DNA from 2 places in the Streptosporangium sp. NPDC002721 genome. Region 2 is predicted to be linked to the other one. Evidence: riboswitches for the same ligand, from Rfam matches in the RefSeq annotation. Region 2 holds a riboswitch; the other holds the start of a gene.

The links. A riboswitch is a leader RNA that binds a small molecule or an ion and turns the genes downstream of it on or off. The one in region 2 is predicted to bind S-adenosylmethionine.
Region 1: it holds a riboswitch for S-adenosylmethionine, as region 2 does, so the genes downstream of both, ACFYWM_RS24945 (aminotransferase class V-fold PLP-dependent enzyme) here and ACFYWM_RS14025 (glutathione S-transferase C-terminal domain-containing protein) in region 2, are expected to answer to the same signal.

Annotation. Positions count from the first base shown of each region.
Region 1 covers NZ_JBIAQI010000017.1:213,525-220,923, reverse strand. Annotated here, with positions in the region: gene folB (dihydroneopterin aldolase) at 1-298, shown strand, start outside; gene folK (2-amino-4-hydroxy-6-hydroxymethyldihydropteridine diphosphokinase) at 295-792, shown strand; gene ACFYWM_RS24960 (DUF3180 domain-containing protein) at 789-1,241, shown strand; gene ACFYWM_RS24955 (acyltransferase family protein) at 1,257-2,582, opposite strand; gene ACFYWM_RS24950 (NADH-quinone oxidoreductase subunit D) at 2,600-3,784, opposite strand; gene ACFYWM_RS24945 (aminotransferase class V-fold PLP-dependent enzyme) at 3,802-5,142, opposite strand; SAM riboswitch class IV at 5,195-5,310, opposite strand; gene ACFYWM_RS24940 (TerC family protein) at 5,576-6,457, shown strand; gene ACFYWM_RS24935 (cytochrome P450) at 6,485-7,399, shown strand, end outside.
Region 2 covers NZ_JBIAQI010000009.1:29,065-36,463, reverse strand. Annotated here, with positions in the region: gene ACFYWM_RS14040 (ABC transporter permease) at 1-2, opposite strand, end outside; gene ACFYWM_RS14035 (ABC transporter substrate-binding protein) at 7-1,647, opposite strand; gene ACFYWM_RS14030 (FAD/NAD(P)-binding protein) at 1,728-3,497, opposite strand; gene ACFYWM_RS14025 (glutathione S-transferase C-terminal domain-containing protein) at 3,494-4,438, opposite strand; SAM riboswitch class IV at 4,477-4,589, opposite strand; gene ACFYWM_RS14020 (DUF402 domain-containing protein) at 4,642-5,163, shown strand; gene ACFYWM_RS14015 (ABC transporter permease) at 5,280-6,032, opposite strand; gene ACFYWM_RS14010 (ATP-binding cassette domain-containing protein) at 6,025-7,017, opposite strand; gene ACFYWM_RS14005 (TetR/AcrR family transcriptional regulator) at 7,118-7,399, shown strand, end outside.

The DNA of each region.
Region 1 (7,399 bases), on a different contig from region 2:
GCGGGAGCTTGGCCAGGAGTTCGTCGTCGACGTCACCCTGTTCCTCGACACGGCGCCGGCGGCGGCCGGTGACGACCTCACCAGGACCGTCCACTACGGCGAGCTCGCCGAGGACCTGGCGCGGGTCGTGGCGGGCGAGCCGGTCGACCTGATCGAGACCCTCGCCCAGCGGCTGGCCGACGTCTGCCTGTCCCGCGAGCTCGTCCAGGCGGCGGAGGTGAGCGTGCACAAGCCCGCCGCGCCGATCCCGCTGCCGTTCGACGACGTGATCGTGACGATCACCCGGAGCCGGGCATGAGGGTGGTCCTGGCGCTCGGCAGCAATCTGGGCGACCGGTTCGACACCCTGCGGAGCGCGCTCGACGCCCTCTTCGAGAAGCCGGGTCTCACGTTCGTCGCGGTGTCGCCGGTCTACGAGACCGATCCGGTCGGCGGTCCGGAACAGGGCGCCTACCTCAACGCCGTGGTGATCGCCGAGAGCGCGCTGGAACCTCGGGAGCTCCTCGATCGTGCTCAAGGTGTGGAGAACGCCTTCGGAAGGGTCCGGGTGGAGCGCTGGGGAGCGCGCACCCTGGACGTCGACCTGATCACCGTGGGGGACGTCGCCATGGACGACCCCGACCTCACCCTGCCGCACCCCAGGGCGCACGAGCGCGCGTTCGTGCTGGTCCCCTGGGTGCGGGCCGACCCCGGCGCCGTCCTCTCCGGGCACCGGGCGGCCGACCTGCTGGCCGGTCTCGACCAGGGATACGTACGGCCACGCCCCGACCTGACCCTCCAGAGGCCCGTGTGAAGCCAACCCGTCCCGGTGCCCTCGTCGGGATCTTCCTCGTGTTCGCGATTCTCACCTGGGGACTCCTCAAACCGCTCTACTCGGATCTGCCGACCGTGCCGTGGACGGCGATCCCGACGGTGCTGCTGCTGGCGATCGGCGAGCTCTACAGCGGGTGGATGACGAAGGCCAGGATCGAGCGCAGGCCCGACACCAAGCCCGTCGAACCCCTGGCCGTGGCCCGCCTGGCCGCCCTGGCCAAGGCCTCCGCGTACGGCGGGGCGATCTTCGGCGGGATCTTCGCCGGGTTCACCCTCTACACGGTGGAGCTGCTGGAGCAGGAGGTCCCCCGCCGCGACTTCTTCATCACCGGCGGGTCGCTGCTGGCGTGCGTGCTGCTGATCTGCTCGGCCCTGTACCTGGAGCACTGCTGCAAGGTGCCCAGGGACTCCGCGGACGACGATCGCTGAGGCGGGAGCCGCGCCCTAGCGTGGCCGCCGTCTCGCCGTCCACTTGCGGCCGAAGAGCATGATGACCGGGAGCGTGCAGACCAGCGCCCCGGCGACGGCCAGGGGGCGCTCCAGCCACCAGAACAGGTCGGGCCGCACCCCCACACCGGGTCCGACACCCGCCAGCCACCAGGTCAGCGCCACCCAGATCGCCATGCCGGTCGTGTGGAACAGGAACAGCGGGAGCGCGAACCGGTTGACCGTCTCGTTCACGCGCTGCCATCCGGGACGTTCGAGCAGGCGTTCCATGGACGGCCTCAGCACCTCCACCAGGCCGATCTGGAAGATCAGGAGCGCCACGATGACGAAGGTGGGCGGGGCCATGTTGGAGAGCTTGTCGCCGGGGACGCCCACCATCGAACCCGGGTAGATGCCCGAGTAGACCAGGCCGAAGAGGGCGAACAGGCCGGTCCACAGGATGGCGACGTCGAAGCGGCGGGGAAGCGCCACCACCCTGTCGTAGAAGAAACCGGCCTGGTGGGCCAGTCCCCAGACGATGATCATGTTGAGCCAGCCCGCGGCCTCGTACCCGTAGCGCAGCCGCAGCACGTCGACGACGAGCGCCGCCCCCGCCAGCCAGATCAGGGCCAGCACGTCGTAGCGCTGGTGCAGCCAGAGCGAGATCGGGAGCAGGGCGATCAGCACGAGATAGACGCCGATGAACCAGAGCGGGCTGATGACGAGCAGGACCACGCGGTCCATCCACTCGATCCCGAACGCCCACGCCACGAGCGCGCCGAACACGATCCAGGTCCCGGCCAGCGCCAGCGCGGGGATCGCGAGGCTCCGGATGCGCCGCCACACGAAGGTGCCGATGCCGACACCGCGCTCGCAGGCCCGGTTCCACGACAGCAGGTGGACGTGCCCGCCCACGTAGAAGAAGAGCGGCAGCACCTGCAGCAGCCAGGTCAGTATCCACAGCCCCGAGGTGAAACCCAGCGGGCTCGTCGGCGAGGGGCCGTCGGGGCCCCACTGCAGGATCGTGAACGCCCAGTGCCAGACGACCACGACGATCAGGCTGAACGCGCGCAACCAGTCGACGTACCGGTCCCGCCGCGGCCCGTCCCCGGCGGGGGTCTCCGAAGAGGCGGGGGTTCCCGGAGAAGCGGAGGTTCCCGGAGGGGCGGGGGTTCCCGGAGGGGCGGCGAGGGTTCCTGAAGAGGCGGGGGTTCCCGGAGAAGCCGAGGTTTCCGGAGAAGCCGAGGTTTCCGGAGAGGTGGCGGGAGTTCCAGGGGAGGCGGGGAGGGGTGTGGGGAGCGCCGAGGGGGTCGCCCTCTCCTGGTCCTCACCGGGCTCGATCATGCGGTTGCAACCGTGCCTTACTTGTCGATGTCGCCGACGACGAAGAACATCGAGCCCAGGATGGCCACCATGTCCGCGACCAGGTGGCCGGGAAGCATCTCGCGCAGCACCTGGACGTTGTTGAAGGAGGCCGAGCGGAGCTTCATCCGCCACGGCGTCTTCTCCCCGCGCGAGACCAGGTAGTAGCCGTTGAGGCCGAGCGGGCTCTCCGTCCAGGCGTAGGTGTGGCCCTCGGGAACCTTCAGAACCTTGGGCAGGCGCTGGTTGACCGGCCCCGGGGGCAGGTCGAGGAGCCGTTCCAGGCAGGCGTCGGCCAGGTCGAGGGAGACCTTCACCTGCTCCAGCAGCACCTCGAACCGGGCGTGGCAGTCTCCCGCCGACCGGGTGACGACCTTCACCGGCAGCTCGCCGTAGGCGAGGTAGGGCTCGTCCCTGCGCAGGTCGACGTCGACGCCCGCGGCGCGGGCGATCGGGCCGCTCACGCCGTACTGCATGATCGTCTCGCGGTCGAGGACGCCCACCCCGCGCGTGCGGGCGAGGAAGATCTCGTTCCCGGCGATCAGGTTCTCGATGTCGGGCAGCCGTCGCCGCACGTCGGCCACGGCCTGGGCGGCCCGGCCCGTCCACCCTGAAGGGATCTCCTCCTTGAGGCCGCCGACCCGGTTGAACATGTAGTGCATGCGCCCGCCGGAGATCTCCTCCATCACGGCCTGGAGGGTCTCGCGCTCCCGGAACGCGTAGAACATCGGGGTGATCGCACCCAGCTCCAGCGGGTAGGAGCCGAGGAACATCAGATGGCTGAGCACCCGGTTGAGCTCGGCCATCAGCGTGCGCGTCCAGACCGCCCTGACCGGCACCTCCATGCCGAGCATCCGCTCCACCGCGAGCACGACGCCCAGCTCGTTGGCGAACGCCGACAGCCAGTCGTGCCGGTTGGCCAGCACGATGATCTGCCGGTAGTCGCGGACCTCGAAGAGCTTCTCGGCGCCCCGGTGCATGTAGCCCACGATCGGCTCGGCCGCGCTGATCCGCTCCCCGTCCAGCGTGAGCCGCAGCCGCAGCACGCCGTGCGTGGACGGGTGCTGCGGTCCGATGTTGAGGATCATGTCCTCGGTCGCGAGCTCCTTGCCGTACGCCCCCCGCACGGCCTCGGCGCCCGCCCCCATACCCACGTTCAGCTCGCGGGGCGCGCCTTCAGTCATAGGGCCATGCTGTCACGTCAGCCGCGCGAGGCAAGATCCCGCAGGGCGTCGACCAACCGGTCGACGTGCTCGGAGGTCGTACCGATGCCGATGGAGGCGCGGACGGCGGAGGCGGTGACGTCGTCGCAGCCGCCGTCCTTGGCGCCCAGCAGGTGCCGTACGAAGGGGTGGGCGCAGAACTTGCCGTCGCGGACGCCGATGCCGTAGTCGCCGGACAGGGCCTCGGCGACCTCGCGGGCGGTGAAGCCGTCCACCACGAAGGAGACGATGCCGACGCGCGGGTGGTCCGGGCCCCACAGGGACAGCTCGTGGACGCCGGGGACGGAGGCGAGGCCCGCGCGCAGGCGGCCGAGGAGGCGCTCCTCCTCGCGGACCAGCGGGGTCCAGCCGGTGGCGGTCAGGGCGTCGCAGGCCGCGGCGAGCGCGACGGCGCCCAGCACGTTCGGGGTCCCGGCCTCGTGCCGGGCCTCGGGGTCGTCGTGCCACTCGGTGCCGTCGTCGTTCACGGCCTTCACCGCGCCGCCGCCCCGCAGGTACGGCTCGGCCTCGGCCAGCCAGTCGGAGCGGCCGATCAGCGCCCCGGTGCCGAACGGAGCGTAGAGCTTGTGGCCGGAGAAGACCACGTAGTCCAGGTCGAGCGCCGTCAGGTTGAGGCGGCGGTGCGGGACGAGCTGCGCGGCGTCGACGAGGACGCGGGCCCCGTGGCGGTGGGCGATGTGGGCCAGCGCGGCGATCGGCCAGAGCTCCCCGGTGACGTTGGAGGCGGCGGTCACGACCAGCAGCTTGGGACCGTCGATCGAGGCGAGGGCGTCGTCGGCGGCCCGGACGGCCTCGCCGGGGAAGGCCGGGGCCGCGAGCCGCACGGCCCGCGCCCAGGGCAGCAGCGAGGCGTGGTGCTCGGTGTCGAAGACCACGGCGGTGGTGCCCTCGGGCAGGCTGCGGGCCAGCAGGTTGGTGGCGTCCGTGGTGTTGCGGGTGAAGATCACGGAGTCGTCGGGACGGGCGCCGACGAAGGCGCGCACCGTGTGCCTGGCCTGCTCGTAGCGGGCCGTGGTCAGCTGGGACGCGTACCCGGCGCCACGGTGGACGCTGGAGTAGGCCGGGAGCGCGGCGGCGACGGCGGCGCTCACCGGCTCCAGACAGGGGGCGCTCGCGGCGTAGTCGAGGTTGGCGTAGCGGACGAGCCTGCCGCCCCTGACCGGGACCTCCAGGTCCGAGCCGAGCACGGCCGGGATCGGGCGTTCACCCGGCGTACGGGCCTGGAGGGAGCTCGCGTGAGCGGAGGCGGTGCTCTCGGGGGCGCTCGCCTGAGCGGAGGCGAGGCTCTCGGGGGTGCTGAGGATCGTCAGGGTGGACATGCCAGGGCTCCTTCGAGGTCATCGGACCCCAACCCGTGACACAGGTGCCTGGAGCCCGCGCTTGCCCGGCACACCTCGTGCCGGACCAGGTCCTCACCCGGGGCACCCCGCCGCGGACGCGAGGGTTGCCGGCCAGCGAGCCGGGGCTTGTCACTGGCACTCATGACCTACGGGGGAACTATAACCGACACTTCGCGGTGCCCCGCAAGTCCGAAACGTGATCAACCCGATATCGGAGCCTCGGGCGAGCGCCCGGCGAAGCGTGACGACCGGGACGAACGCCCATCGGGAGCTCTCGGCGAATTCGAGAGCGAAGTGTGATGAAAGAGAGGAACTCCGGGCGCCTCCCGGTCGTCCTGGCAGTCAGCCGAAGAAGCGTTCGGGCAGTTGGCCGACGGTGTGCTCCAAGCGCCGACCGACGAAGGAGAAAGCAATGGACTGGGTGACCAACCCGGAGATATGGATAGGGTTCTTCACCCTTGTCGCCCTGGAGATCGTCCTGGGGATCGACAACATCATCTTCATCTCGATCCTGGTGAGCAAGCTCCCGCCCGCACAGCGCGACAAGGCCCGCAAGCTGGGTCTCGCCGTCGCCCTGATCAGCCGCCTTCTGCTGCTGCTGGCGTTGTCGTGGGTGGTGAGGCTCACCGAACCGATGTTCGAGGTGTTCGGGCAGGGGATATCGGGGCGCGACCTGATCCTGATACTCGGAGGCCTGTTCCTGCTGGGCAAGAGCGTCCATGAGATGCACGGCAGCCTGGAGGGCGACTCCGGTCACTCCGACGGCAAGGTGGCCTCGTCCTTCACCTCGGTGATCATCCAGATCATGATCCTCGACGTCGTCTTCTCGCTCGACTCGGTGATCACCGCGGTCGGCATGGTCGACGAGATCGGCGTCATGATCGCGGCCGTCATCGTCTCGGTCATCGTGATGCTGGTCGCCTCCGGGCCGATCAGCCGCTTCGTGGAGCGGCACCCGAGCATCAAGATGCTCGCGCTGTCCTTCCTGGTGCTGATCGGTGTCGTTCTCATCGCCGAGGGATTCGAGCAGCACATCTCCAAGGGTTACATCTACTTCGCCATGGCGTTCTCGCTGCTGGTGGAGCTGCTGAACATCCGGATGCGCAAGGTGAGGCGCAAGCCGGTCGAGCTGCGCGCCCGCTACGAGGCCGGGAGTGACGCCGGTTCGGAGACCCCGGAAAGCGCAGGGACCCAGGAAAGCGCCGGGACCCAGGAGGCCCCGGTGAGCCAGGGAGCTCCGGCGGGCCGCGCCGACGAGCCCGCCGAGAGGGGGAAGCCGGACGAACGGGCCTGATCCTGGACCGGGGATTACGATGCTTACGTGCTCTTTGATCCCTGGAATCCGGAATTCGTCGCCCACCCCTACGACGTCTACGACGAGCTGAGGCGGGAGCGGCCGGTCAGCTTCTTCGAGCCGACCGGCCAGTGGCTGGTGGCCAGGCACGCCGACGTCAACGCGCTGCTGCGGGACCGCAGGCTCGGCCGCTCCTACCTGCACGTCGCCTCGCACCGGGAGTTCGGCAGGCCGGACGACCCCGGGTTCCAGGACCCGTTCTGGCGGGTGATCAGGGCGGGGATGCTCGACGTCGAGCCGCCGGTGCACACCAGGCTCCGGCGGCTGGTGTCGAAGGCGTTCACCCCCCGCATGGTCGAGGCGCTCCGCCCCAAGGTCGCCCGCATGGCCGGGGAGCTGGTGGACGCCTTCGTCGAGCGCGGCGGCGGGGACCTGATCGCCGAGGTCGCCGAGCCGCTCCCGGTCACGGTGATCGCCGAGATGCTCGGCGTCCCCGAGGCCGACCGGCACCTGCTGCGGCCCTGGTCGGCCGACATCTGCGGCATGTACGAGCTCCAGCCGTCGGTCGAGGCCCAGCACACGGCCGTACGGGCGGCCGAGGAGTTCTCCGCCTACCTCGTCGAGCTGGCCCGCGCCCGCAGGGCCGACCCCGGCGACGACCTGATCAGCGCGCTCGCCCTGGTGGCCGACGAGGGTGACAGGCTCACCGAGGAGGAGCTGGTCGGCACCTGCGTGCTGCTGCTCAACGCCGGGCACGAGGCCACCGTGAACGTCACCGGCAACGGCTGGTGGTCGCTGTTCCGCAACCCGGCCGAGCTGGACCGGCTCCGCGCCGACCACGCGCTGCTGCCCACGGCGGTCGAGGAGCTGATGCGCTGGGACACCCCGCTGCAGATGTTCGAGCGCTGGGTGCTGGAGGACATCTCGGTGGGCGGGGTCGAC
Region 2 (7,399 bases):
ACGTGTTCACGTCCCTGTCCGGACGTCGTAAGCACTGTTGGGAGTGCCGGAGACCGGCTCGAAGGTGATCCCGGTGACCCCGGCGCCATAGGCGATCTGGTCGGCGGGCACGTAGACCGGGAGCAGGATCGCCTCGTCGGTGACGACGATCTTCTGCACCTTCGCGTAGAGCTCCTTGCGCTCGGCGAGGTCGGCGGCGGCCGACGCGTCGGCGAGCAGCTTGTCCAGCTCGGCGCTCTCGAACTTCGTACGGTTGATCGCGGCGCCCTTCGCCAGGATCAGGTTGAGCGCCGCCCCGGCGTCGGTGTCGCCGCGCGAGTTCTCGAAGATCTCGTACTCGTTGTCGTCGATGGCCTTCTGCGCGGTGCCCTGGTCCACGATCTTGACCTGGAAGTCGATCCCGGCGCTCTGCTTGACGGCCGCCTGGACGGCCTGGGCGAGGATGTCTCGGCGGTCGCGGACGAACGGCGCGGCGTTGACGGTACGCACGGTGAGCCTCTTGCCGTCCTTCACCCGGAAGCCCTCGGCGTCGCGCTCCCTCCAGCCCGCCTCGTCGAGCAGCTGGTTGGCCCGCGTGGGATTGTTGCCGAAGGTCTTCTCCAGCGAGGGGTCGTAGAACTGCGGGCTGCCCTGGCCGATGACGCTCCAGGCCCGCTTGGCGGTGCCCTGGTAGACGGAGTTGAGCACCGCGTCCACGTCGACGGCGTCGCGGAAGGCCTCGCGGACCCGCTTGTCGTCGAACGGGGGGCGGGAGGTGTTGAAGTAGTACGAGAACGCGCTGCCCGAGTTGAGGCTGGTCTCCAGCTTCAGCCGCGGGTCGCTCCTGATGAGGCCGATCTCGGTGGCGGGCACGCCCTCGATCACCTGCACCTGCCCGGAGGTGAGCGCGCCGACCCGTACCGCGGCCTCGGGCAGGAAGCGGTAGGTGATCTCGGCCAGGTGCGCGGGGCCCTGGTGGGCGGAGCCGGTGGGGGGCCAGTTGTAGTTCGGGTTGCGCCTGTAGTGGACCTCCTGGCCGGGGGTGAACCGGTCGAGGATGAACGGACCGGTGCCGACCACGTCGACGCCGCCCGCCTTGAGGTCCTTCGCGTTCTTCAGCGACTTCGGGGAGACCTGGCCGGCGTACGGGGCGGAGAGGAAGTCGAGGAACAGTCCGTCGGGGGCCTTCAGCGTGACCTTCAGGGTGTGCGGCGCGGTCACCTCGGCCTTGCCGAAGTTGCGCAGCTGGATGGCGCTGACCGCGGCGTTGTAGCCGGGCGAGACGAGCTGGTCGAGGTTCGCCTTCACCGAGGCGGCGTCGAACTTCTCGCCGTCGTGGAAGGTGACGTCGTCGCGGAGCTCGAAGGTGTAGGTCAGCCCGTCCTCGGAGACCTTCCAGGACTTGGCCAGCCACGGCAGGAACTCTCCGTTCCTCCCCCGGGCGATCAGGGCGTCGAACTGGTTGTGGACCAGCAGGCGGGCCTTGTTCTGGCCCCACTGGTGCGGGTTGAAGGTGATGGGCTGCGTCTCCACCGCCCACACGAGCGACCCGCCGTCGCCACCGCCGCCCTCGCCGCCGGCCGCCGCGCTCGGGGCCCCGCTCTCGGTCCCGCACGCCGCGAGCGCCAGCACCCCGGCGAGCGCCAGGGCGCCCCATCGCAACTTCACGTTCTTCTCCTCGCGCTTTCTCACTGCCTGGTTCCGTACGACGTGCTCTGTTACGACGTGTCTGGTCGACTCGGGGCGCTTCATGCGACGTGCCGTCTGATCTGGGTTCCGGCGGCCTCGGACAGCACGATCCGGGCGAGGGCGTCGGCGTGGCGGAAGAGCGGGGCGTCGAGGCGGGGCCTGGCGAAGCCGGCGGTGGCCCGGCCGCCGACGACCCAGGGGCCGAAGGCGAACCTGCGGGGGTGCGGGGTGCCCGACCTGTCGAGCAGGCGCCGGTCGGCGGGCCGTACGTTCACCAGGCCCGACTCCTCGTCGAGCTCGCCCCGGTCGCGGAGCGCGGTGACGAGCGGGTCGACGGCCCGGCTCACGCTGGGCGCGGGCAGCCTGGCCTCGACGAGGGTCGTGGCGGCCACGCCGCCGGGCACGGTGGGGCTCTGCGCCCGCCAGCGCCCGTCGTGGTGGTCGACCTTGAGGTCCGCGCCGAGGAAGGTGACCACCCCGGCCCTGGCCAGGGCGCGCAGCTCCTCCAGCCGGGGTCCCGGCGGGCCGCTGGCGACGTAGCTGAAGAACCCGCCGAACCACGGGTCGAAGACGCCCGCCTCGGCGAGGACTCCGTAGACGGAGAGCAACCCGAGGATCATCGCGTGGTCGGCGCTGTGCGCGGGGTCCGAGCGCCGCTCCAGGTCGACGGCGAGATAGCCGTGCATCCACTTCCGCAGGCCCGCCTGGTCGCCGAACCGGATGCCGGTCAGCGGCCGGTCGAGCCGGTCGAAGTCGAGCCGGTCCGGGTGCCGGGGCACGGTCTCGCGGATCAGCTTGCGCATCCCGAGGCTGCGCCACTCCTCGGCCGCGAAGACCTCCTCGAACTCCGCCCATCCCCGCTTGACGCGCTTGGGGTGGGCGGTGACGAGCTCGTGGTAGTACGCGAAGGCCAGCTCCTTGGCGACCAGCGGCCACACGTCCCGGCGGAAGTTCCACGGCCCCTCGCCCAGCGCCTCGCCCAGTGTCTCGCGGGTGAGGAAGCGCGGCACCGGCGGCCGGACGCCCGTGAAGGGGTAGCCGGTCTTGGAGTGGTACGGCACCCCGCGCCGCGACCCCACGTGCAGGAGCGGCTCGCGCCCGCTGGGCAGGTAGACCAGCTCCCCGTCGTACTCGCGGACGAACCGGCCGCCCCGGCCCGAGGTGAGCAGCACCATCAGGTCGACGAAGGCGAGCCCCATCCCCCGCATGACCACCGGTTCCCCGGCGGGGATGCCGTCCAGGTCGAGGTCCGCCGCGTAGCCGGTGGGCAGGTAGCGCAGCCCCGAGCGCGAGGCCAGGCCGGCGAGCGCGCCCTCCTCCCTGGTCGGGGTAACGTCGCCGTGCCCCTGGGCCAGGATCACCGCGTCGGCCTCGACCGTCCGGCCGTCCTCCAGCCGCACCACCTGGCCGCCGGGAACGTTGGCGAGGTCGACGGCTCGGGCGTCGTGCACGTGCACCCGGACGCCGCGCGGGGCGTTCGCCACCGCCTGCCGGAAGACGTGGGAGAGGTAGCCGTTCTGCGCCGGGCGGGAGGCGAACCGGCCCGGGTCGCCGCCGAGCCACTCGGCCAGCGTGGGCCCGGGGTGGATCGGCCCCTCGCAGCGCACCGACTCGTCGGTGAAGAGCGTCACGTCGCCCGCGGCGGAGTTCATCCAGAGCAGGTCCGGCTGGTCGCGGCGCCAGACGCGCCCGCCGCCCGGCGGGTGGGGGTCGATCACGTGGACGTCCAGCGACGGCCAGCCGAGCAGGTCGGCGGCGTTGGCGCAGATGCGCTCCACCAGGCAGGTGCCCGTCGGCCCCGCGCCGACGACGGCGATCGAGGCACTCATACGGCGGCTCTGCGGTGCGGCTGGTCCCAGTCGGCGTGCAGTGGCTCGACCGGGACCCGCCAGGCGTCGGTCTCGCCCTTCCCGGAGAAACCGGAGGAGATCGCGGTGAGGTCGGTGTTCTCACGGAAGGCGGGGTGGGCGTACAGGTCCCTGGCGTAGTCCCACAGGTTGGGGAAGGCGGTGAGCGGGCGCTCGCTGATCCTGGCCGCCGGGTTGTCGCTCAGGTCGAAGCGGAGCAGGGACGGCCAGAGCCGCACGTCCGCCTCGGTGATCCCCGAGCCGAACAGGAACCTGCGGTCGGCCAGGCGGTCGTCCAGCTCGTCGAGGAAGGCGACCACGGCCGCGCGCGCCTCGGTGTACGCGGTCTCGGTAGTGGCCGCCGCCACGCGGCCCGCCGCCGTGTTGACGTACTCGTAGATCCTCGCGTTGAGCTCGTCGATCTCCGGCCTGAGCTCCTCGGGGTAGAGGTCGGCCTCGGGGTCGCCGCCGAACCGGGTGGCGAGGTCGATCGTGATGTCGGGGAAGTCGTTGCTGACGATGCGGCCGGTCGTCCTGTCCCACAGCACCGGCACCGAGACGTGCCCGTCGAATCCCGGCTCGGTCGCCTCGTACGCCTGCCGCAGGACGGTGAACCCGTTCACCGGGTCGGCCCCGCGCCGCTCGCGGAACGCCCATCCGCGACCGTCGCGCTCGTCGTCGACGTAGGACAGCGAGACCACGTCCTGGAGCCCCTTGAGGGAGCGCACGATGGCCGCGCGCTGCGCGTACGGACAGACGGCCGCGACGTAGAGGTGGTAGCGGCCCGGCTCGGCGGGGAAGGCGGGTGTGCCGATGCGCCCCTGGAAGGGGTAGCGCGGGCCGGGCCTGGCACCGGGCCGGTAGTGGCCGTGGGTGTCGAGGTCGACGGGGCTCGCGTGGTTCAGTGTGCTGGTCTTCGACATGTGGCACTCCCGGGCATGTCTCGGTGACCCTGGTGAGGGGTCCGCGCTTGCGGCACGCCCACCGTGCCGCCAGGTCTCCCCCGGGGGCACCCCGCCGCGGTGCGAGGGTTGCCGGTCAGCCAGCCGGGGCTTCTCACTGACACTCTTAACCTATTTAGAAGGTAGGAAATACATAGATCTCTGTCAAGCCTTAGTGTCGGGGAATGTCCTATGAGAGCGTGAATGTGGTCTATCGCAAGTACGACGGGTCACTGCACTGGCACCACCGCGGCCTGTTGCTCGGCGAGGACGAGCACGGGGTGTGGACGGGCTGCGTGGCCGGCTCCAGCGGCCACAAGGGCGACGGTCCCGCGGTCGCCTGGCCGCATCCGTTCGTGATGCTCTTCCCCCGCGACGCCTGGTGGACGGCCGCCTTCAACGCCGCCCCGCACAAACACGAGATCTACTGCGACATCTCCACGGTGCCGGAGTGGAGAGACGGTGAGGTCACCATGGTCGACCTGGACCTCGACGTGATCCGGACCCGCCGCAACCTGCTGAAGGGCCGTCCGAGCAGGGTCTTCCTGGACGACGAGGACGAGTTCGAGGAGCACCGGGTGAAGTACGACTACCCGTCCGGCGTGGTGGAGAACGCCCGCGCCTCGGCCGCCTGGCTGATGGAGGCCGTCACCTCCGGCACCGCCCCCTTCGGCGACGCGCCGCGCTGGCTCGCCCTGGTCACCTGAGCCCCGGCCCTCCGGCTCCCCGCCTGTCCGATCGTCCGGCGTGACGCGTCCCGCACGGACGGCCGTGCCGGGGGCGGCGCCCTCCGGAACGGCCCCCAGCACGGCTCCCGGCGGTCTTAACGGGTGCGGTTGCGGAACAGCCTGCCGGAGAGGATCGCCGAGACCAGCAGGAAGCCGCCGCACCAGGCCAGTGCCTTCCACGGGTCGCTCCCCACCGGCTGACCGAGCAGCAGCCCGCGCACGGACTCGATGATCGGCGTGGCCGGCTGGTTCTCCGCGAACCCGTGCAGCCACTCGGGCATGGTGTGCACCGGGACGAAGGCGCTGCTCGGATAGGGCAGGAACATCACCACGAAGGTGAAGCCGCCCGCCGCCTCCGGCGTCCTGGACAGCAGGCCGACCACGGCCGAGACCGCGGAGACGGCCAGGACGAACACCACCAGTACGCCCACCGCCGCGGCCCAGCCGGACAGGCCCGCCTCCGCCCGGAAGCCGAGCAGGAACGCGACCGCGAACACGATGACGAGCGAGGCGAGGTTGCGCACGGTGCTGGCGGCCACGTGCCCGCCCAGGAACGCCCCGCCGCCGACGTCCATCGACCTGAACCTGTCGACGATCCCCCGGCTCATGTCATGGCTGACGGCGACCGCGGTCAGGGAGGCGCCGTAGGAGGCGCACATGACGAGGATGCCGGGGACGGCGTAGGTGACGTAGTCGACGCCGGTCTGGATCGCGCCGCCGAACAGGTAGACGAACAGCAGCATGACCAGGACGGGCATCAGGAACGAGGTGAGCAGCGCGTCGAGGTTGCGCAGCGACAGGCGGACGGCGCGGCCGGTCATGACCGGCCAGGCGACGAGATCAGACACCGGCCCGCTCCCCGTTCATCGTCTTCCTGCCCGCCGCTTCCCCGTCCGCCGACTCCCTGTGCTCCTTGCTCGTCAGCGCGAGGAACGCGTCGTCGAGCGTGGCGCCCCGCACGGTGAACCTCTCGACCGCCGAACGCCCCGGGTCCACCTCGTCCAGCAGCGCGCGGATCCCCGCGGCGCTCCCGTCGGTGGCCGCCCCGACCGTCAGCCTGCCGGGATCGGCGTGGACGGCACGCGCCCCGAGCAGGCGCGTCACCTCGGCGAACGACCGGGTGTCGGCCAGGACGAGGTCCAGCCGCCAGGCGGCGACCCTCGCCTTGAGCTCGTCGGCGGTGCCCTCCGCCACCACCCGCCCGCCGTCGAGCAGCGCGATCCTGTCGGCCAGGCTGTCGGCCTCCTCCAGGTACTGGGTGGTCAGGAAGACCGTGGTGCCCGAGCCGGTGAGGCGGGTGATCACCTCCCACATCGCCTGCCTGCTCCGCACGTCGAGTCCCGTGGTCGGCTCGTCGAGAAAGATCACCGACGGCGCGCCGACCAGCCCCGCGGCCAGGTCCAGGCGCCGCCACATTCCCCCCGAGTACGTGCCGACCCGCCGCCTCCCCGCCTCGACCAGGTCGAACCGCTCCAGCAGCTCGGCCGCCCTGCGGCGGGCCCCTCCGCGTGACAGGCCGGACAGGCGGCCCATCATCCGCAGGTTCTCCTCCCCGGTGAGCAACTCGTCGACCGCCGCGTGCTGGCCGGTCAGGCTGATGGCGCGGCGGACGCGGCGGCGGTCGCGCACGACGTCGAACCCGGCGACCGTGGCCCGGCCCGCGTCCGGCGTGACCAGCGTCGCCAGGGTACGCACGGTCGTCGTCTTGCCCGCGCCGTTGGAACCGAGCAGCGCGTACACGCTGCCGCTCGCGACGCGCAGGTCGACGCCGGTCAGGACGGCGACCCGGCCGTAGGACTTGGTGAGGCCGCTCACCTCTATCGCTGGCTCCACTACCCCTCCTGTGTATGGCGTACGCTCTACTGTTTATGGCATACGCGGTATTGCGTAAGGTATACACTCGCAGGAAAGGACGGTCAAGCCCGGGAGCGCGATGGAAGTGCCGGAGAGCGTGGAGATCGCCTGGGGCCTGCGCGAGCGGCCGGGCAAGGGGCCCAAGCGCACCCTGAGCCTGGAGCACATCGTGGAGGCCGCCCTGCGGGTGGGCTCGGCGGAGGGACTCGCCGCGGTCTCGATGAGCAAGATCGCCACCGAGCTCGACGTCTCGACGATGGCGCTCTACCGCTACGTCTCCTCCAAGGGCGACCTGCTCATGCTCATCACGGACGCGGTGCTCGGCCCGCCTCCCCCGCTCCCGGAGCCCGGCGACGACTGG